DNA from 3 places in the Mesorhizobium sp. 1B3 genome. Region 3 is predicted to be linked to each of the others. Evidence: riboswitches for the same ligand, from Rfam matches in the RefSeq annotation. Region 3 holds a riboswitch; each other region holds the start of a gene.
What was found. Region 3 has a riboswitch for glycine ahead of ACCO56_RS07860 (D-amino acid dehydrogenase). Riboswitches for the same ligand answer to the same signal wherever they lie in the genome.
Positions count from the first base shown of each region.

Region 1: another riboswitch for glycine. It lies ahead of ACCO56_RS32975 (D-amino acid dehydrogenase); the one in region 3 lies ahead of ACCO56_RS07860 (D-amino acid dehydrogenase).
Region 2: another riboswitch for glycine. It lies ahead of gcvT (glycine cleavage system aminomethyltransferase GcvT); the one in region 3 lies ahead of ACCO56_RS07860 (D-amino acid dehydrogenase).

Region 1 covers NZ_JBJHDO010000030.1:704-6,606, forward strand. The annotation lists gene ACCO56_RS32975 (D-amino acid dehydrogenase) at 1-1,079, opposite strand, end outside; glycine riboswitch at 1,226-1,327, opposite strand; gene ACCO56_RS32980 (amidohydrolase family protein) at 1,386-2,825, opposite strand; gene ACCO56_RS32985 (M24 family metallopeptidase) at 2,960-4,135, opposite strand; gene ACCO56_RS32990 (mandelate racemase/muconate lactonizing enzyme family protein) at 4,177-5,337, opposite strand; gene ACCO56_RS32995 (hypothetical protein) at 5,398-5,787, shown strand.
Region 2 covers NZ_JBJHDO010000004.1:71,174-79,181, forward strand. The annotation lists gene gcvH (glycine cleavage system protein GcvH) at 1-38, opposite strand, end outside; gene gcvT (glycine cleavage system aminomethyltransferase GcvT) at 44-1,144, opposite strand; glycine riboswitch at 1,296-1,382, opposite strand; gene fghA (S-formylglutathione hydrolase) at 1,455-2,291, opposite strand; gene ACCO56_RS12385 (DUF1345 domain-containing protein) at 2,305-2,910, opposite strand; gene ACCO56_RS12390 (YaiI/YqxD family protein) at 2,975-3,436, opposite strand; gene ACCO56_RS12395 (S-(hydroxymethyl)glutathione dehydrogenase/class III alcohol dehydrogenase) at 3,448-4,575, opposite strand; gene ACCO56_RS12400 (acetyl-CoA carboxylase biotin carboxylase subunit) at 4,738-6,750, shown strand; gene ACCO56_RS12405 (type I restriction endonuclease) at 7,047-8,008, opposite strand, start outside.
Region 3 covers NZ_JBJHDO010000002.1:579,729-587,736, reverse strand. The annotation lists gene ACCO56_RS07875 (ABC transporter permease) at 1-339, opposite strand, end outside; gene ACCO56_RS07870 (ABC transporter substrate-binding protein) at 378-1,418, opposite strand; gene ACCO56_RS07865 (helix-turn-helix domain-containing protein) at 2,097-2,687, opposite strand; glycine riboswitch at 2,776-2,863, shown strand; gene ACCO56_RS07860 (D-amino acid dehydrogenase) at 2,998-4,260, shown strand; gene ACCO56_RS07855 (glycine C-acetyltransferase) at 4,363-5,565, shown strand; gene tdh (L-threonine 3-dehydrogenase) at 5,586-6,614, shown strand; partial or broken gene ACCO56_RS07845 (L-serine ammonia-lyase, iron-sulfur-dependent, subunit alpha) at 6,751-6,936, shown strand; gene ACCO56_RS07840 (IS630 family transposase) at 6,949-7,902, opposite strand.

The DNA of each region.
Region 1 (5,903 bases), on a different contig from region 3:
CACGGGACGACCCGGTTGGTGTCGACAGCAGGAAACAGCATCCTCGTCCAATCGACCAGCGGCCGTACGCGGTCGTGCCGTATATCGCGATTCATGCCGTTGAACTCCGCGGTTCCGGCCACCCGGAAACGCCCAGGCCCCAAGCGGCTCGTCACGATCTTGGCCCGGTCGTCGAGCAGGCTCACCCAGGGAGCAGCCTCCTGGCTTCGCTCGTCGTCGAGATGCACCGTGATCGAATAACCCTTCACCGGGTATACGTTGACGCGGTCACCGAGCATGGCTGCGAAATGGCGGCTGGCCGAACCGGCACAAACGACCACGGCGTCGACCTCGATCATACGGTCGCGTTTGGTGGTTTCTCCCGACAGCGAGCCCAGCGAATAGGCGATCTGGAATTGCCGCTTGCGTTCGACACGGTTGACGGTGGCATCGAAGAGAAAGCTGGCGCCGCGCTGCTCGCAGGCCCTGGCGAGACCGAAGGTGAATTTATGGATGTCGCCGGTCGAGTCCGACGGCGTGTAGAACCCTCCGAAAAATTCGCCATGCAAGGTGGGCTCGATCGACTTGACTTCGGCCGCAGTCACGGGCTGCCGGTCCAAGCCCCCTTCCATCAGCATGGAGTTGACCTTCAGGGCATGCTGGAAGCTCGGCTTATCCCAATAAATGTGGAGGATGCCGCGACGGACGTGATCGAAATCGATCTTCTCGCGTTCGGCGATGCCGAACAGGTGCTCGCGTGCCGCTATCGCCAAGCGGGTGGTCTCAACCGTGTTCTCGCGGTAGCTCATGATGTTGGAAACGAACTCGGCGAGCCAGGCATATTTGTGCCAGCTGGGTGCGGGATTCATCAGCAGCGGAGCATCACGCCTCATCATCCACTTGATGCCCTTGAGAAGGGTCGACCAATGGTTCCAGACCTCCGCATTGCTGGCGGAAAGCTGGCCGCCATTGGCGAAGGATGTTTCCATCCCCGCGTAACGCTGACGATCGATGACAGTCACCGAATACCCTCGCTCAAGCAGGGCATAGGCGGTGGTGACGCCGGTGATACCGGCGCCTATGACGGCAATATGGGGCATTGCATTCTCCGCGACCAAAGTTGGGTGCGGACCGGAGTCCGCGGTTGATCCCCAATCTGTCGCTGTACCTGAGAGCTTAACCGCGACGGCTCGGCCGGCGTGGCTTTCCCCTTCGGTGGGCACTCGCGGTGCCACTCTCCAGATCGTTCAGCTGCATGGTCATCTTTGCCTGAGAGTTTCCTGGGGGGTTGCTCCGTCGGCGTCGGCTGTCGTTATCTACGACAGCCGATCTCTCCCATGCAGCCATTCGAACGCATTCACATGGCTGTCTGTACGCTCCACTCCGATGACCGGCAGTGCAAGCAGTCAGTTTCCTTCGTCGTAAAGCGTTGTCGTGGTTTCGACGCCCTCCTCATGCAAGCCGGCCCGCCTGACGGCGGCGGCTGCGAGTTCGCGTGCCTTGCTGCGAATCCCAACCTCGTCGACACCCTGGACCTTGCCATCGGCATAAAGCAGCTTGCCGTCGACCCAAGTCTGGGTGATCGAGGCCGTCGACGCCGAGAAGACCAAGGCCTGCAGCGGATCATAGAAGGGCGTCCACTCGACATGATCGAGATCGAAGAGGATGAAATCCGCCTTTTTGCCGATTTCCAGCGAGCCGATCTCGTCGTCCCACATGAGGGCCCGCGCGCCCTCGATCGTCGCGGCGCGAAGGGCTTGCCTGGCGGTGAAGATGTCGGGCTGCATGCGGGCATCCTTGAACATGCCGGCCACGACGAGCATCTGGCGCATCAGGTTCATGTTGCCGGCCGCCGAGACGCCGTCGGTGCCGAGTCCCACCTTCACACCGGCCTTCACCATCTCGGGATACTTCCCGATAGCGGTCGCGCCCTTTCCGAGCTTGAAGGAAGAGCACGGGCAGAAGGCAACGCTGGCGTCACGTTCGGCAAGCAGGCGTACTTCTTCGTCCGTCACGGCCGCGCCATGCGCGATGACAAGATTTTTGCCGACCCCGCCGGCACGATCGATCCTTGTGATCGGCCAACAGCCATACTTGCTTTCGCAGACCTTGGCTTCCTCGATGGACGTTGCAAGGTGATAGGTCGTGCCGACGCCGAGACGTTCGGCGAGCTTCACCGCGCCGACATGCAGTTCGAGCGAGCAAGGCTCCTTGCCTTCGATATTGACCCAGCAGCGCGCACGGCCATCGAGCGCTCCGTTGTAGCGGACAACGCAATCTTCCAGAACTTTCAGCGCAGTCTGCGCGTCGGGGAAGAAATGGTGCTCGGCCATCTCCTTGGTCCAGCCGCGTGGCAGTTCGGCCGGAGGATTGTCGGCCGCATGCCTGCCCGTGATGCCGCGGATGCCGGTTTTCTCCATGGCCCGGATGACGATGCCGGGATCGTATTGCGACCCCATGTCCAGGAAGCAGGTGGTGCCACAGCGAAGCATTTCCGTAATGCCGAGCAACGCGCCCCAATACTCGTCTTCTTCCGTGATATGGGCGTAGAAAGGCTTGGCCCAATGGAAGACCCAGGCGCGAGTGTTGAGGTTGTCCGGGAAAACCGCCCGGGACAAGGTCTCCGACAGATGAACGTGACTGTCCACGAACCCTGGGCAAGCGCCGAGCATCCTGCCGTCGATGACCTTGTCGAAGCTCACCCCTTGATGGCGGGCCGCAATTTCAGCCGCCGGTCCGATATCGGCAATCCGGTCATTCTCGATCACCAGGCTTGCATTGCGCAGCACCGTGTCGTTTCGGTCGACCGTAAAGGCGAAGTTCAAATCTTTGATCAGCGTGCGCATGCGTTTCCACCCGTTGCGGACCTGCACAGGAACGATCCCACCGGGCCCGCTGCGGTGGGCGATATCGTCATCACCCCGATCGGGACACCATGCCCCGATCGATGTTTCTTAAAAGCCGGCTGGCGGCTCCCCCCCTAGGCGACGGCCCGCTTCGCCGAGGCGCCCGTCCTGGCCGTCCCGGTCGGGATCAGCCGATCGGTATCGGCATAGTCGGAAAGCAGCTCCGATCCATTCCTGGTGACAAGCAGCATGTCCTTGTTCTGCATGCCGAATCCATATCCGGTATCGTAGCAGAGAGGCTCGAAGCCGAGCACCATGTTCTCCTCGAGCGGTGCATCGCTCCCGGGTTTGCCGAGCACGGGCGTCATGCCGAGATATGGATCTTCGTGCAGGTGCAGGCCAATTCCGTGTCCCACGAAAGAAATCGGAGGCAGGTTCATCCTGGCAAGTTTGGCGATGAACGCATCGTAGATCTCGCGGCAGCTTGCGCCGGGTTTCACCTTTTCCATGATCTCGTATTTGCACTCGACCAGATGCGCCCAGATCTTGTCGGCCATGGGCGGTGCCTCCCCGACGACCGCCGTACGACACACGCCGGCCTGATAGCCGTTGATGACGGAGAAGATTTCGACACGGCAGATGTCGCCCCGCTTGAGTACCCGTTCGGAGGGCCCGACATTGGGCAAGACGCTGCGTTCTCCGGTCGCCACGATCAGCAATTTGAAGTGATCGGCCCCCAGAGAATAGACGTTGCGAGTCAGATGCCCGGCGATGTCCATTTCGGAGTCGCCTTCGTCGACCACGGCCAGCGTATCCGTGATCGCCTGGTCGGCGATGCGCGACAGCTTGCGCAGAAGCGCGATCTCTTCCGGAGTCTTGATCTGCCGCAAACGGGCAAGGATCGGCTCGGCATGCTCGAATTTCGCAGCCGGCATTGCGGCGACGAGCCGAGCGAAATCGCCTGCCGGCAGATAGTCCATCTCAAGACCGATCCGGGCCTTGCCGAGGTCGAGGCCATTCAACTGGTCGGCCAGAACGAGCATCGGGTCGTCTGAAAACTCCGCCCAGATCCGCGTCGGGACATCGGGAAGGCGACGTTTGATCGTCGACGCTTCCATGTCCACCCCGAACAAAGCCGTGCGCCCGTCGGCCGTCACGATCGTCATGGCGTGGCGATGCCGGATAAGCGGCTGCGATGGCACGACGAAACCTGTCGTGTAAGCGAAGTTCTCCGGGGAACAGCAGATCATGGCGTCGAGCCCGTGCTCGGCCATTGCCTTAGTCTGTTTTCTGACGATTTCTGCCCGCATGATTGCTAGTTTCCTCTCTCCTGATGCCTTTGCATCCGCCGTCAATCGCGGACGCGATATTTCTCGATCTTGGCCAGATCCACGTCGATTCCCATTCCAGGACCGGACGGAACGACGATCGCGCCGTCGACGAACCGCATCGGCTCCACGAGCAGGTCGTCCTTGTAGTAGATGCCTCCCACCTGGCCATGCTGCGCTTCGGCCGGGGTCGAAACGGGAATGACGCAAGACAAGGTGACGGCCGGTGAAGCCGCCGCAAGCTGCACATTGGCCAGATTGCCGACACCCGTCTCGATCGAGCCATTGACGTTGCAGATGATGCCCGCGGCCCGGCACACCGCACCCACTTCCATCGCCTTGTAGAGACCGCCGGCCTTCGTCGTATAGATCGACACGATCTGGATCCCGCCGGACTGAACGATCTGTATGGAATCATGGGAGTTCCAGGCGGACTCGTCGGCCATCACCGGGGCGTCGATGCGTCGTCCGACCTCGGCGATACGCTCGATGCCCATGACGGGTTGCTCGACATATTTCAGCCGGTTCTTTTCCATTCGGCGCACGGTCTGGACGGCCTCGCCAGGTGTCTTGTAACCCTCATTGGCGTCGACACAGATCTCCACTGCATCTCCTACGACCTCCCTGACGGCATCGACCATTGCGACGTCACGGTCAGCATCCACGCCGATCTTGACCTTGATGGTCTTGACCCCTTCTTCCACGAGCTTGGCTGCTTCGGCCCGTGCCTCCTCGATGGAGATCAGTCCGATCGAATGCGTTACGGGCACGCGGTCCCGCGCCTTGCCGCCAAGCAGCGTATGGACGGGCACATTGAGCCAGCGTCCGGCAAGATCGTAGGCGGCGAACTCCACCGCCGCTTTGGAGTAAGGATAGCCGCGGATGATCGCATCCATGCGGGCATGGAGTTCCGCGAAATTGCCGAGATCGAGACCGACGACGGCGGGCGCGAGATAGGTGTCGATCACAGTACGTGTGATCAGGGCCGATTCGCCGAAATAACGGCCGAATTCACCACCCCAATCCTTCAGGGCCGGAGCCTCGCCCCAACCCACTCGGCCATCGCTGTCGGTCATCTTGACCATCACATAACGGCCTATGACCTCGGTCAAACCCGCCCATTTGTGCTCACGTCGGGTTGGCAGTTGGACAATCAGCGTTTCAACGGACTTGATCGTAGGCAACGGCGTCCACCTTTTCGTTGTCACTGCGCATGCGCTGCGCTACAGTTGCGATCAGTTAGTGTGATCACACTTTATGATCATAAACAAAGCACGTCAAGCGTGTCGGCGGCATTTGGACAACGGGGCGGAGGGGCTATGATTGTTGAAATAACGAATTACTTCGCAAAAGAAGGACAAGCGCAGACGGTTTTGGAGCAGCGCCGCAGGGCGAGCGCGATCAGGTCGTCGCTCGGCCTTGATCCGGGACTGATTTTCGTCAAGCTGGAGGGTAATGGCCCAGACGTCCGCTGGGAATGCAGTTTCGCTTCACATGCGGATTACGAGGCCGACATGGCGATCAGAAAGGGATCGGCCGACTTCAGCGATGCACGCCAGGCCATGCATGCGCTGGTCCAAAAGTTCGAGAGGCATCTCTATGCCGCGGACGATGGGATGGCTTCACCAAGGTGAATCGGTGCTGCCTTAAGTTGCTCTCGGCGGCAGTTTCTGCCGGTGGGGGCTCGTTGCGCCAGCCCTGTCCGGATCAGGTGTTCCAAAACCGCTTGAACAAAAAAGCCCGGCGCGGT
Region 2 (8,008 bases), on a different contig from region 3:
ATCCACTCGTGGTCCTGGGTGAAATAGGTTTTCGCCATCGAATTCATCCTTTGCGGTAGCGATGCGGCGTGAAGGGAAGGGGGTGGATATCGATCGGGATGCGCGCGCCGCGCACCTCGGCGTAGAAACGATTGCCCGGCCGGGCCATGGGAGTTTCTACATACCCCATGGCGACCGGGTGTCCGGCGGACGGGCCGAAACCACCAGAGGTAACCCTGCCGACCGGCTTACCTCCGGCATCGTAGAGATCGACGTCGTTGCGCACGGGCTGGCGACCTTCGGCCTTGAGGCCGACACGCTTCTGACGGGCTGCAGTTGCCAGGATGCCGCGCAGCGCCTCCGAGCCGACAAATGTGCCCCTGTCGCGGATGTCCTTCGGGATCGCCCATAGGAGGCCGGCGCTTGCTGGATCGGTGGTCTCGGTAATGTCTTGTCCGTGCAGGCAGAGGCCCGCCTCGAGCCGCAGGCTGTCGCGCGCCGCCAACCCGATCCACATGAGTCGATCGTCTTCGAGGAGCCTCGCCACCAGCGCACGTGCATCCTGCTCGGGCAGTCCGATCTCGAAACCGTCCTCGCCGGTATAGCCCGAGCGGCTCATGAACCAATCGGGTTTGGGCTCGATGCCGGTCATGAAGGTCAGCCCGGCGGTATCGACGCCTGCTCGGGCAAGCACAGCCTCTGCCTCAGGCCCCTGGATGGCAAGGAAAACGCGGTCGAGCGGCTTGAGCTGAACCGACAAACCGGAACTGAGGCCGCGCAGATGGGCTTCGTCCGTGGCCGCATTGCCGGCATTGGCAACCACCATGAACCGGTCGGCCGCCAGCCGGGTGACGATCAGGTCGTCGATGATCCCCGCCTTGTCGTTGAGCAGGAACGTGTATTTCGATTGCGAAGCGGCGAGCGCGCCGGCGTCGAGCGGGCAGGCCCGGTTCAGCAGCGCCACCGCGTCCTTTCCCGATAGCTCGAACAGCTTCATGTGGGAGATGTCGAACAACCCGGCATGTTCACGCGTGTGGAGATGCTCTTTGAGCACGCCGGCCGCATAGGTGATTGGCATATGCCAGCCCGCAAACGCACCGAAGCGTGCATTGGCTGCGACATGCAGGTCTTCGAGGGGAAGATGCTTGAGATCGGCGCCGGTCAAATGCTTCTCCAGAATAGCACGTGTCGGCCACACAATGCGGCCTGTTCGTGCCCCTCTGTCTGAAGCCTGAGAGACTCGCGCAACCGGAACCCTGTCGGCGGCGCTTACACCTTCGGCGCGGGGCTCTCACCCCGACTTTCCAGAGTCGTCTTACCTGTCAGCGGTTCTTTTGCCTGAGAGATTTCGGGCGATTTCCCCTTCGGCGGCAGCCAAGGCTGCTCTCTCCCGCTGACCGGCAGGGCCGAAGCCCTCGACGAGTCGGGACGCTAGACCAAGCCGATCGGTTTGTCACCTGTCTGTTTACGAAACCTCAGGCCGCAAGCCGTGCGGCGTGCCATTTCAGGTGATCTTCCATGAAGGTCGAGATGAAGAAATATGAATGATCGTAGCCCTCCCGCATGTTCAGGGTGAGCGGTATGCCGGCGTCGCGGCAGGCGGCTTCCAGCAGCCATGGCCGGAGCCCTTCATCGAGAAAACCGTCCGCCGTACCCTGGTCGACCAGGAATTCCGGGAAACGGTAGCCATCCTCGATGAGGGCGCAGGCGTCGTAGGGACGCCAGCCGCTTTCGTCCGGCCCGAGATATTTCTGGAGAGCGGGCCTCGACCATCCGGCATCCATCGGGTTGACGATCGGTGCGAAGGCGGAGCAGCTCTTGAAACGACCGGGATTCTTGAGGGCAATGGTAAGAGCGCCGTGCCCGCCCATGGAATGGCCTGATATCGCCTGGCGGCTCATGTCTACCGGGAAATTGGTCGCGACAAGGGCCGGCAACTCATCGACCACGTAGGAATACATGCGATAGTTTCGGGCGAAGGGCTCTTCGGTCGCGTCGACGTAGAAGCCGGCACCTTGCCCGAACTGCCAATTGTCCTTCTCGTCGGGCACGTCGGGTCCACGAGGGCTGGTGTCGGGACAGATGATGACGAGACCGAGTTCAGAAGCCATCCTGCGATACTCGCCTTTGTCCATCACATTGGCATGGGTGCAGGTGAGACCCGATAGATACCAAAGGACAGGACGCCTGCCTTCAGCCGCCTGGGGCGGAGCGAAGACAGCGAAGGTCATGTCGACGCCGCAGGCTTCCGACGCGTGGCTGTAAACGCCCTGGATTCCGTCGTGGGATTTGGAGAGAGAGATTGTCTTCATTGTTCTTTCCGCGTTAGCTGCCGAGCGAGACGACGAGGTTGACTGCTGCCGCCACCAGCACCGTGTTGAAGAAGAACGAAAGGACCGCGTGGAGGAGGTTCAACTTGCGCATCGTCGTGGTGGTGACGGCCACGTCCGACGTCTGCGCGGTCATTCCGATGATGAACGCGAAATAGAGGAAATCGTAGCCGGCCGGCTCCTTCGTGCCGGGAAAATCGAGCCCGCCATGGGGCTCGCGGAGATGCGCCTGTAAGCCCTCGACCGTCTCGTCGGGGCGCCAATAACGGTGCGCGTAGTGCATGGCCGCCATCGTATGGACCGTTAGCCAGCCCAGCGCGACCGAGGCAAGCGAGAAGCCGAGCATCACAGCATCCGGTCCGCCATGGCTGTTGATCAGAGCGAAGAGCGAGCCGACTGCCACGACCACAGTGCCGAAGGTTACGGCGAGAATGACCCAATCCGGTTCGTCGGCGCCTGCCGCGTGCTTCTTCAGATAAGCGGGGGTCAACTGCGGTATCTTCAGCGCCGTCAGGACAAGATAAAGGAAAAAGAACGTATTGGCGGCAGCGACGGTGACGAGCTGCCAGCTCAGCCAGCGGCTGGAAAGCAATGTCAGCATACCGCCAAGCGCGGCGACCGCGAATGGCGCGTGGCGCGTAAGCAGGCGTTGCAGACGCACGATCTCACCCCGCAGCTTTGATCGCCCGCCGTGCCATCTGTTCGAGGGCGCCGAGGAAACGCGAGCGGTCCTCCCGCATGAAGGCGGCATTGTAGCCCTTGCTTTCGCCCGTTTCACGCAGATGCTGCTTGAGGTCGCGCATGGCCACTGCCATCCCGATGGTTTCCGGCGTGAAAGGACGCCCGGTCGGACCGAGCGCGTGCGCGCCGAGCTCCACGACCCTGGCCGCAAGCGGGATGTCGGCGGTCACCACGATGTCGTTCGGCTTTGTCGCCTCGACGATCCAGTCGTCGGCCGCATCCGCGCCCTTCGACACGACGACATTGCGGATCATTGGATCGCGGGACGGACGCAATCCGCCGTTGGAGACGAAAGTGACGAGGAGCCCGTGCCGTTCCGCCACCTTCATCACCTCGTCTTTCACCGGGCAGGCATCGGCATCGACGAATATGGAGGGGGCCGCCATGCTGCCCCCGCTCAATAGATCACGACACTCCGGATGCTTTCCCCCTTGTGCATGAGATCGAAGCCCGTGTTGATCTCGTCCAGCGTCAGCGTGTGGGTGATCATCGGATCAATCTCGATCTTGCCGCTCATGTACCAGTCGACGATCTTGGGCACGTCTGTACGGCCGCGCGCGCCACCGAACGCCGTGCCTTTCCAGACGCGGCCGGTGACAAGCTGGAAGGGACGCGTCGAAATCTCCTGGCCCGCGCCAGCGACGCCGATGATGATCGACTGGCCCCAGCCACGATGAGATGCCTCAAGAGCTTGGCGCATCACCTTCACGTTGCCCGTGCATTCGAACGTGTAGTCCGCGCCGCCGATCTGGTCGGCGCCGCGCTTCGTCAGGTTGACGAGATAAGGCACGATGTCGCCGTCGACCTCCTTGGGATTGACGAAATGGGTCATGCCGAAGCGCTCGCCCCAAGCCTTCTTGTCGTCGTTGAGGTCGACGCCGATGATCATATCGGCGCCGGCGAGCTTCAATCCCTGGATGACGTTGAGGCCGATGCCGCCGAGACCGAAAACGATGGCCGTGGCGCCCTGTTCCACCTGGGCCGTGTTGAACACCGCGCCGACGCCGGTGGTGACGCCGCAGCCGATGTAGCAGATCTTGTCGAAAGGCGCGTCGGGATTGACCTTGGCCAGCGCGATCTCCGGCAGAACGGTGAAGTTCGAGAAGGTCGAGCAGCCCATGTAGTGATGGATCTTGTCCTTGCCGATCGAGAAGCGGCTGGTGCCGTCGGGCATGAGCCCCTGGCCCTGTGTCGCGCGGATCGCCGTGCACAGATTGGTCTTGCGCGACAGACAGGACGGACACTGGCGGCACTCCGGCGTATAGAGCGGAATGACGTGATCGCCCTTCTTGAGGCTGGTCACGCCCTTGCCGACGTCGACCACAACGCCGGCGCCTTCATGGCCGAGGATCGCCGGGAAGATGCCTTCCGGATCGGCGCCCGACAGGGTGAATTCGTCGGTGTGGCAGATTCCGGTCGCCTTGATCTCGACGAGCACTTCGCCTTCGCGCGGACCTTCGAGGTCCACCTCCACGATCTCGAGCGGCTTTCCGGCGGCAAAGGCGACGGCGGCGCGGGTTTTCATGGGGATTCTCCAACACAGATTTCGGCCTCAAACTTTCAGGTTTCCTCGGCGCGATCAACCCTGCACCAAAGTCCAGCAACGCCTCGCAAGGGCAGATTGCGCGCTTGAGCGGCGGGGGCGATCCACATAATAAGGGCGGGTCATCGGAGGAAACGCGCCCGCATGTTCAAGAAGATCCTGATCGCCAATCGGGGCGAGATCGCCTGCCGCGTCATCAAGTCGGCGAAAAAAATGGGGATCGCGACCGTGGCGGTCTATTCGGACGCCGACCGGGACGCCATGCATGTCGAGATGGCCGACGAAGCCGTCCATATCGGTCCGGCCCCGGCCGCGCAGAGCTATCTCGTTTCCGAGAAGATCATCGCCGCCTGCAAGGAGACCGGCGCCGAGGCCGTCCATCCCGGTTATGGCTTTCTCTCGGAGCGCGCTTCCTTCTGCGCCGCGCTGGAAGCGGAAGGGGTCGTCTTCATCGGCCCCAAGCCCAAGGCCATCGAGGCCATGGGCGACAAGATCGAATCGAAGAAGTTCGCCAATGCGGCCAAGGTGAACACCGTTCCGGGCTTCCTCGGCGTGATCGAGGATGCCGACCATGCCGAGAAGATCGCAGGTGAGATCGGCTACCCGGTGATGATCAAGGCTTCGGCGGGCGGCGGCGGCAAGGGCATGCGCATCGCCTGGAAGGAAGCGGAGGTCCGTGACGGTTTCGAACGGGCGCGGTCCGAGGCCAGGAGTTCCTTCGGTGACGATCGTGTTTTCATCGAGAAGTTCGTCGTCGAGCCGCGCCATATAGAAATCCAGGTTCTGGCCGACGCGCATGGTCACGCGATCTATCTCGGGGAGCGCGAGTGCTCGATTCAGCGTCGCAACCAGAAGGTCGTCGAGGAGGCGCCTTCGCCCTTCCTGGACGAAAAGACCCGCAAGGCGATGGGCGAGCAGGCCGTGGCGCTCGCCAAGGCGGTCGATTACCAGAGCGCGGGCACCGTCGAGTTCATCGTCGACAAGGATCGGAATTTCTATTTCCTGGAGATGAACACGAGGCTCCAGGTGGAGCATCCCGTGACCGAGCTCGTCACGGGCGTCGATCTTGTGGAGCAGATGATCCGCGTTGCCGCGGGCGAGAAACTCGCCATTCGCCAGAGCGACGTGAAGCTCGATGGGTGGGCGGTGGAAAGCCGCCTCTATGCGGAGGATCCCTATCGCAACTTCCTGCCGTCCATCGGTCGTCTGACGCGCTACCGCCCGCCCGAAGAGGGGCGGTTCGGCGATGTCGTGATCCGGAACGATACTGGGGTGAGCGAAGGTTCGGAAATCTCGATGTTCTACGATCCGATGGTCGCCAAGCTCTGCACATGGGCGCCGACGCGCCTGGAGGCGATCGACGCGATGTCCGACGCGCTCGACAGTTTCGTGGTCGACGGCATCGAGCACAATATTCCGTTCTTGTCCGCCCTGATGCAGCATCCACGCTGGCGTGAAGGACGGCTGTCGACCGGCTTCATCGCGGAAGAGTATCCCAACGGCTTCGCACCGATCACGCCGGACGAGAGCGAGAAGGGCGTTCTGGCGGCAATCGCCATGGCCGTCGAGCTGCTGCGGCGTGACCGCCTCGACCGGCTCGGCGGTCGCCTCGCGCCTCATTCGGGCGCGGTAAAGCCCGACTGGGAAGTCCGACTTGGAGAGGAATACATTCCCGTGTCGATCGTCGAAGGCATGATCTCCGTTCCCATGGAGGTCGATCTCTCGATAGCGGGCGGAAAGCCGCTCACGATCGCCTCGCAATGGCGCCCCGGCGAGCCGGTATGGCACGGCACGGTGGGTGGAAAGCAGGTTTCCGCCCAGATCCGCCCGCTGCTCAATGGCAGCCGCATTGCCTGGAAGGGAATGGCGGTCTCGGCACGCGCCATGTTGCCGAGAACGGCGGAACTCGACCGGCTCATGCCCGTCAAGCTGCCGCCGGATACGTCGAAGATGCTGCTCTGCCCGATGCCCGGCCTCGTGGTCTCGATCGCCGTCGCGGAAGGTCAGGAGATCAAGGCGGGCGAAACCCTGGCAGTCGTCGAGGCAATGAAGATGGAGAATGTGCTGCGCGCCGAGCGCGACCTCACCATCGCCCGGATCAATGCCAAGCCGGGCGACAGCCTCGCCGTCGATGCGGTGATCATGGAATTCGCGTGATGGGGCCGGTTGCTGGGAAACCGAGAGGAATCGGCATGAGGCGAGCAATGCCGCGCGAATGCCGAGCATGCCGTGTTTTACCGACCGGTTTTCTACCTCCCGGAAGCGTGGATTGAAACTGAGAGGTGGTGAAGGAGTTCATTCGGCCGCCTTGCCGCTCCTTCGCGGGAGCGTGGATTGAAACCACACGCCTTACGGCGAAATCGACATGGCCGACGTGTCGCTCCCTCGCGGGGGCGTGGATCGAAACTTGCCAGGCCTACCATTATGTCACCCAAGGTTGACCATCGCGGAAGCTACACGTTGTACTTTACCGCTGTGGCTCGAAGGCGGTCCGAGTAATCGTAGATGTGATCCAGCGTCTCGATTTGCACTCGCTCCTCCTTCTCTCCATCAAATAGGCTAATGTACTTGATCGCTCTGTTAAAATGCAGTCGGGTGAGAGGCTTGCGGTTGTTGTTATCGATCAAGACGGCGCAGTAGGATTTTGCATCGCGAATAACGATGCGTTGAGGACGAATGACTTCCCGCACGATCGCCTTGGCTATCATGAAGCCTTCGAGTTCCTCTTCGGTCGTGACGACCTCATCCTCGGTTATGGAGTTATTTTCAATCTCTTCAGCCAGCTGCTCAGTGTCGGCCAGTGCCGAGGAAATGCGGCTCTTGACCGAGTCGCGAATAACTTCGCGGAATGCTGATCGCACCAAGCCGGAGAACTGATCTTTCACTGCTGCTGTGAAGCGGCCATCATAAAGGCCCTCAGTGACCATTCTGACGAATGCCTCCGGTGGCTCGTCGACGATCTTGTTTATGGCGGACTTAATTGCCGAAGTGTATTTCAGACGCTCTGCCGTTGCGAGAATTCCGCTGACATCGAAGCCGGATTTCTCAAATTTCTTTAGCTCGGCTACCAGATGGGGCTGCATTTCTGACAATTCGAATGTCAGGAAGGGCCTGGTGTCTAGTTTGTTCGGCTCTTCTAGGTCGGTATGGAAATGGAAGCTCCGACCATTTGTTAGGATCGCAAATTTTGCGCTTGTGACGGTGAAATATCGAAAGAGTTGCGCCAGATGAACTTTATCAAGGTTCGTGGTGATCGGCTTGCATTCGATCAGGATGCGGATTTCGCCGTCCAGCTTGATTGCGTAGTCGACCTTCTCACCCTTTTTCCCTACCGCGTCCGCAGTAAACTCAGGAACGACTTCCGCCGGATTGAACACGTCGTAGCCAAGAGCGCGCAGGAACGGCAAGACTACTG
Region 3 (8,008 bases):
GACGAAGCCTTTGAGCGGCATGTCAGTGCGTGAGACCGCCCAAGCGGTTGGCACTGCAAGGATCGCCGTGAGGATCGAGACTCCAGCCGCATAAAGTGCGGTTGTCCACACCGCCGAGAGTTTAACGGGACTGGTGAACGCGCTGACGTAGTTCTGAAGCGTGAACGTTCGGTCCGCGATCGACCTGAAGCTGTCGACCAGAAGGGACAGAACGGGATTCACTGTGAGGAAGGCCAGTGCCAGTGCGATCACGATCCAGACGAGGATCGTGAGGTCCAACTGGCGGTAAGCTACCACCAGCTGACCTGGGAGAGATTCGAAGAAGGAAGTTCTCGTCATCTTATAATTCTTGGTGGGATGTCGGGCGATCTCGGGACTCACATGCCTCCCATTGTTTCCTTCCATTTCTGCCTGAGCGGGAGGAGTTTTTCCGCCAGTTGCTCTGCGGTCGGAATGATCAACTTGACGTCGCCTGTACCGGAAATCCCGTCCGGCTCCTTCAGGTCGCCCCGCACTGAGGTAGCGAACCTTGCCCAATTGATTTCAGCGACTTCCTCGCTCAGCAGGAAGTTCACGAACAGCTTTGAGACATTCGGGCTCTTTGAAGTCTTGAGTACTGCCGTGGGACTGATTGCTGCGACGAAACCATCCGCAGGATAGATGACCTTGAGGGGATTGCCCTTGGAGGCTTGAACGGTGACGACGTCGGGCGCCGCGGCGGCCGCGATTTTTCGCTCGCCTGCGTTCAAGGTCGTCAGTGGATCACTGATCGACTGGCCAACGAGGGGATTCAGCTTGCTGAGTTTCTCAAAGAAGTCCCATCCGTACTTTCCCTCCATCGCAACTGTCCATATTCCCATGGAGCCGCTGAAGTTGGGACTACCCACACCGATCTGGTCCTGCCATTTGCTGTCGAGGATGTCGGTCCAGTTCTTGGGCTCGTCGGCTGTTGACACGAGGTCCTTGTTGATCGCCATGCCGATGAGAACGACGTTCGTCGTCGTGTAGAAGTTGTCCGGGTCGACGTTCTTTAATGCTGGCTTCAGATATTCGGCATTCGCTGGCCGATAATTAAGAAGTGCATCTCGCTCTTTGAGGATTTCGAACTGTGTAATGTCTGTCGACGAATAGACATCAGATTGCGGGCTCTGCGCGTCGAGTTCCTGGAGTACCCGCTGGAAGACAACCTGGGCACCCACGCTAACCGAATTCACCTTGAGACCAGGGTATTTGGCAATGAAGCCGTTGACTATCTTGGTAGCCGTCTCCTCGTTAGTAGTTCCATTATACCATGTTATGGGCCCTTCGGTCTTCGCAGCTGCGTAAAGCTCCGTATCCGATGATTCAGCAGTCGCCTGACTCGCGCCAAAAAGACTGAGCGCAACAAGGCCCACCGATAGCAGCTGAAGCTGTTTCATTGTCTACTCCCATTGTTTTGCGTTCTCTCGGATTTCATCCGACGTGCCGGACCTTATGAGTCCAACTCGGCGAAGGCCAATGATCGGGGTGACTAACTTTATAAGTAAATGTTATGATTGGTGTCCGTACAGCACAATCCTGAAGGCGTGTCTGCTGCCTAGAGGTCTCGTCCATGGAATCGCCGGTACGCGATGCCATATATGTATTCGCCGAGTTTTCCGTCGAGACGGCGTCCACGGTACGAGTTAGAAGCCGGGTCCATCATCGATCATTTCCAAACGGCCCGACGCGAGCGTGAAACGCTGTTCGGCCGGGTGTGAAACCCGATCGGCCTCAAGGCATTCGTACTCGCCTTGCGCAAACGCTAGCGACTTGTGCGGTAGGCACCTTACGGCAATTCTGCCCGTCACGTGGACATGGGGAACTGCAGGATCCTTACGGTGCCCCGGTCGGCATTTCTTCTATAATGAGATAGTAGGGAGGAGGGTGAAGCCGACGTCTACTGCCTCGTCAAGCTCAAACAATCCGCCAGAACGTCGGGCTTGTTATGGAATACAAAGGGAGGATGGCCCTTCGTGTTAGCCCAGACTCTCAAGCTTAAATCTTGTCGACAAATCTGGACGGATCGCGCCAGTACCGTTCCTGGTGAAGATCAAATACTGTCAATCGGCCCCCGATCACTTGTACAGTACTACCAGAAAACCGCGGGCGCGTTTGTCGGATACGTTGGTGATGCGATGGGGAACGTCTGCAGGATACCGCGCCGTCTCGCCTTCCTTCAGCGGTATGACGTTCGCTCCGGAAGCGACCTCAAATCCTTCGGTCAGGGCGGTCAAATGTTCAAACGTGCCTGCTGAATGCGGCTCGCTGTCCAGGCTACCCAAAGGATCGATCTCTACGTCATACCATTCAGTGCGCCCAGCCAACCGCGGAGTGCTGAGGATCCTCAATCGGCATCTTCCGTCAGCACTGCGGATCTCAGGCGTATGCGGCCGCGACGTGACTTCAATTTGGCCTACACTGGCTGCGGCGCTCCCACTGCCCACCAACGCTCCGAAGTCGATCTGGAGAGCTTGCGTCAGACTCCAGACGACCGCGAAGGTGGGATTTGCTTCGCCACGTTCGATCTGGGAGAGCATGGATTTCGAGACGCCGGCTTGCGCCGCCAACTGCTCGAGCGTCAACCGGCGGAGCTTACGTTCCTTCTGGATTGCCGGTCCGATCTTCGGAGCTCGCTGTGCCATGTTCGCCTTCTTCCAGACGGTCACTTGGGGGAAGGTCCCTTCTTTTCCAGCTTACGGGAATTTTCCATCTTTTCAAACTTTCCCATTGCCTGCCCGCATTTTACGCATCATAGTCCGCGGTGCGGGAGAGAGGCGAATAACGCCTCGCCGAAGGAGCAACCGCCCCGGAAACTCTCAGGCAAACGGACCGCAAGCGCGTCAAGAAGCTCTGGAAAGCGAAGCCAACAGGCTTCCGCCGACGGTGTAAGTGGGATCTGCCAATAAGGGCGCTCCACGAAGCTCTCAGGCCAATGACAGAGGGGGCTGGGGGGCCCGCGTGAGCGGGTGATTTCTCATGCCTTCAATCGGAGATCGTGTTGCCGTCATCGGGGGCGGCGTCACGGGCGTCACCACTGCATATAAGCTCGCCAAGGCAGGTTATCGCGTCAGCCTGTTCGACAAGCATCCCTATCCGGCGATGGAGACGAGCTTCGCCAATGGAGGACAACTGTCGGCATCCAACGCAGAAGTATGGAATAGCTGGTCCACCATAGGCAAGGGGCTCCGATGGATGTTAACGCCAGGAGCGCCGCTCCTTGTCAACCCCTACCCCTCCTGGCACAAGCTCAGTTGGATGGCCGAGTTTATCGCGGCTATACCGACCTACGAGCGCAGCACCGAGGCTACGGCTCGTCTAGCCATCGCCGCACGCGGTGTTTTGCAGGCGATGGCCGCCGAGGAGAACATCGCCTTCGACTGCGAGACACGCGGCATCCTCCACGTTTACCAGACGCGGGCAGAGTTCGAGCACGCCGCGCGAGTGACCGAGATCCTGCGTCGAGCAGGACTAGGGCGGCGCGAGGTCTCACCCGCCGAGATTCGCGACATAGAGCCGGCCCTTAAAGGCGACTTCTACGGGGGCTTTTTCACCGAGAGTGACTTTACCGGCGACATTCATAAGTTCACCAATGGCCTGGCCGCCTCATGCTGGCGTCTTGGCGTGGAGAACAGACTGGGGTGCGAGATCGAGTGGATTTATGCGGATAAAGGCGACATCAGAATCCGCTTCCGACATCTTGCTGACACCGAGGAGTTCGAGCCGCTCGAGCAGGCGTCATTCGACAAGGTTGTCGTTTGCGCCGGTGTCTGCTCGCGACGCCTTGCACGGGAATTGGGAGACCGGATCAACGTCTATCCGGTTAAGGGCTATTCCATCACTGTTCAACTGACCGAGCGCATCGATCAGGAGGCCGCGCCTTGGGTCAGCCTGCTCGATGATGACGCAAAGATCGTCACCAGCCGTCTCGGCGTCGATCGCTTCCGGGTCGCCGGCACGGCCGAGTTCAACGGTTTCAATCGTGACATTCGCAGTGCTCGCATCGAACCGCTGGTCGCATGGTGCCGCAGTCATTTCCCAGACATGAGTACCCGTCAGTACATGTCCTGGTCGGGGCTTCGCCCCATGATGCCGGACATGATGCCTCGCGTGATCGCCGGCAGGCGTCCCGGTGTCTTTTACAACACCGGTCATGGTCACCTCGGATGGACTTTGTCAGCGGTGACTGCAGAAATGGTCACTTCCCTGATCTCCAGAACCGACGCCGCGCAGAACGCGTGAGAGGCCGCGACAAAGCTCGGGTCTAACTGCCGACTAAGGTTCTGCTTGACAAGAAATCCGTTATATCGGAAAATTTCAATATATTGGATAGTGGAGGTTTGGATGGGATCGGATCTAGAGGATCGCATTCGGCGGGTTCTCTCTGAGATTGAGGCGGAGGGCCTCCATAAGCGTGAGCGAGTCCTCAGCAGCCGGCAGTCGGGTAGGATTCGAATCACGCGCGACGGTACTGATCGCGAGATCATCAACCTTTGCGCCAACAACTATCTCGGGCTTGCCGATCATCCCGAGGTGATCGCGGCGGCGAAGCGAGGACTCGACGAGTTCGGCTTCGGGATGGCGTCAGTACGGTTCATCTGCGGCACTCAGACCCTGCACAAGGAGCTCGAACGAACCATTGCCCGCTACCTAGGCAAGGACGACGCCATCCTCTTCCCGGCCTGCTTCGACGCCAACGGTGGTGTGTTCGAGCCGCTTCTCGAGGCCGAGGACGCCATCATATCCGATTCCCTCAATCACGCCTCCATCATCGATGGCGTCCGACTCTGCAAGGCCAAGCGTTACCGCTTCGCCAACGGCGACATGAATGAATTGGAAGACCGGCTGAAGGAGGCCGATCGCGATGGCGTCCGCTCAAAGCTGATCGCAACCGACGGCGTGTTCTCGATGGATGGACACGTCGCCAACCTCCGCGCGATCTGCGATCTGGCGGAACGGCACGGCGCGCTGGTTCTGGTCGACGACTGTCACGCGACCGGTCATCTGGGAGCGGCCGGCCGGGGAACTCCCGCTCTGACTGGAGTGGGCGAGCGCGTTCACGTCGTGACGGGGACGCTGGGCAAGAGCCTCGGCGGTGCGATGGGCGGATTCATTGCCGCGTCTCAACCCATTGTCGATCTGCTCCGCCAGCGGGCACGTCCCTATCTCTTTTCCAACAGCCTTGCCCCGGCGGTGGCCTCGGGATCGATCAAGGCCATCGAGATCGCCGAGAAGGCCGACGACAGGCGGCAGCGGCTTTCTCTCCATGCCGCACGCTTCCGGGCCGGGTTGGAGAAGGCCGGATTCGAACTGCTCTTGGGCGAGACGCCCATAATTCCGGTGATGCTGCATGACGCGCGGCTGGCGCAGGATATGGCCGCCGCTCTCGATGAGCGCGGAATCTATGTCGCCGGCTTCTTCTACCCTGTCGTGCCGAAAGGAAAGGCGCGGATCAGGACACAAATGTCAGCCGCGCTGACCGAGCAGGACGTGGAATTCGCCATCGACGCCTTCGCCGATGCCGGCAAAGCGCTTGGCCTGGTTTGATGGTCCACAAAGGGGTTCTCATGAAAGCACTTGTCAAGGCAGCAGCCGAGCCGGGTCTCTGGCTCGACGAGCGGGTGATTCCGCAGATCGATCCAGATGACGTTCTCATCAGGATTAACAAGACTGGCATCTGTGGGACCGACATCCATATCTACGCCTGGGATGAATGGGCGCAGCGCACTATTCCGGTTCCGATGGTCGTCGGCCACGAATATGCCGGCGAGATCGTGGAAGTCGGCGCGAACGTCAGGAAGCTGGCGATCGGGCAGCGCGTCTCCGGCGAGGGCCATGTCGTAGGCACGAGCAGCCGCGCTGCACGCGGCGGGCGGTTCCACCTGGACTCCGAGACCAAAGGTATTGGCGTCAACATCCCCGGGGCTTTCGCCGAATACTTGCGCCTGCCAGCCTTCAATGTCGTGCCGCTTCCTGATGCGATTGATGATGAGATTGGGGCCATTCTGGATCCCCTCGGCAATGCCGTCCATACGGCCTTGTCTTTCGATCTCGTGGGCGAGGACGTGCTCATCACCGGAGCCGGTCCCATCGGCATCATGAGCGCGGCCGTCGCGCGTCATGTCGGGGCGCGGCACGTCGTGATCACTGACATGAATCCGCACCGCCTAGCCTTGGCGGCGGATGTCGCTGATGTCGTCCCCGTCAACGTGAGCAGGGAGGACCTGCGCTCGGTCCAGGAGCGCCTCGGCATGAAGGAAGGCTTCGACGTGGGACTTGAGATGAGCGGCGCGTCGGCGGCGTTTGACCAGATGGTCGAGCACCTTGTGATGGGTGGCAAGATCGCCATGCTCGGCATTCCCGCGCGACCGACTCCAGTGGATTGGACGAAGGTCGTCTTCAAGATGCTCACCGTGAAGGGCATCTATGGCCGGGAGATGTTCGAGACGTGGCACAAAATGCTGGCCATGCTGGAGAGCGGCCTTGACGTCCGCAAAGTCATCACGCACCGACTGCCGGTCGCCGACTTCAAGTCCGGCTTTGAAACCATGAAGATCGGCAACTGCGGGAAAATCGTCCTCGACTGGAGAGTGTGACCATCCCTTATGCGGTCGTCCCAAAGGGCCGCCCTTTGCTGAAAGCGCAGCGAGACTCGGGGCAGCTAACGATGTTTCTGTCCGTCTTCAACGTCTTTACGATTGGCATCGGCCCCTCGAGCCCCACACCATCACCTCGATCTCGGGCGCCGAGGTCGGCCGCCAGGGTGCGGCTGGCTCGGCGTCCGCCATGGTCGCTGCCGGCCTCTACGCCGTCGTGGACGGCATCTCGACCCAGCTTGAGAACGCCGCCGAGGTCGAGACAAGGCGGCAAGCCGGCCTCGACATGTCCGATCGCTACAAGGAAACGAGACTAAACTAAAGCGTGTCGCACTTAATCAACCTCATATCCTGCTGCTTTGAAGAAGTTGCGGCATTGTGTGGGATCGAAGAGATGGCAGATGTCGCCAAGCGCGTCGCACAGGGCGTCGAAAGATCTGGCCGCCTTCTTGCGAAGCAGCGCCTTGAGCTTTGAGAAGGCCATCTCGATCGGGTTGAGATCGGGCGAGTATGGCGGCAGGAACAGCATCCAGGCGCCGCGTTGGCGGACCAGTTCGGCCGCCCGTTCGCTCTTGTGGAACCCGACATTGTCGAGGATGACGACATCGCCAGGCTGAAGTTCGGGAGCCAGTTGGGTCTTGATCCAGGTCTCGAAGCGCCGGGCGTTCATCGGGGCATTGACAATCCGTGGGGCGGTCAGGCCATGGCAGCGCAGGCCGGCGATGAAGGTCTGCGTCTTCCAATTGCCGAAGGGAGCATGCGTCTTGTAGCGCGCGCCTTTCGGTGACCAGCCGGTGCGCTTGGTCAGTTTGGTGGTGGTCGACGTTTCGTCGATGAAGACCAGGCGCGGCAAGGCCTTGTTGAAGAAGCGCTTGCGCCGCCTCACCCACAGATCGCGCGCCTCACGGATGTCAGGGCGCTTATGCTCGCTGGCCTGCAGAGTTTTTTTGTGGCTGAGCCCGAGACGATGCAGCAGGCGCGCGACATTGGAGCGGTGCACGCTCACCCCGCGCGCCGCCAACTCCACGCACAGCTCATCCAGCGTCAGTTCCCCCGCCTCCGCTATGCGCCGACGCACGAAGGCGGCATGCGGCGCGAGCTTGCCCCCGCCCGACGCATGACCCTGGCGGCGCGGCTCCAGGGAGCCCGTTTCCCGCCGCAGCTTCATCAACTCGTTCACGAAACGAGGCGACACACGGAAATGCCGAGCCGCCTCCCGGTGCCCATGGCCCTCGTCGACAAACCCAGCAACACGCACACGCAACGCCATCGGTAACGGCCTGCCCATTACGGTTCTCCTTCAAACCGCAATGAATCACGCTGCAACCTCAATGGGACTCCTCTCTTCCTCCTGAGCTGGTCTACCGACCGGCTGCGCAGGAAAGCTAGCGACG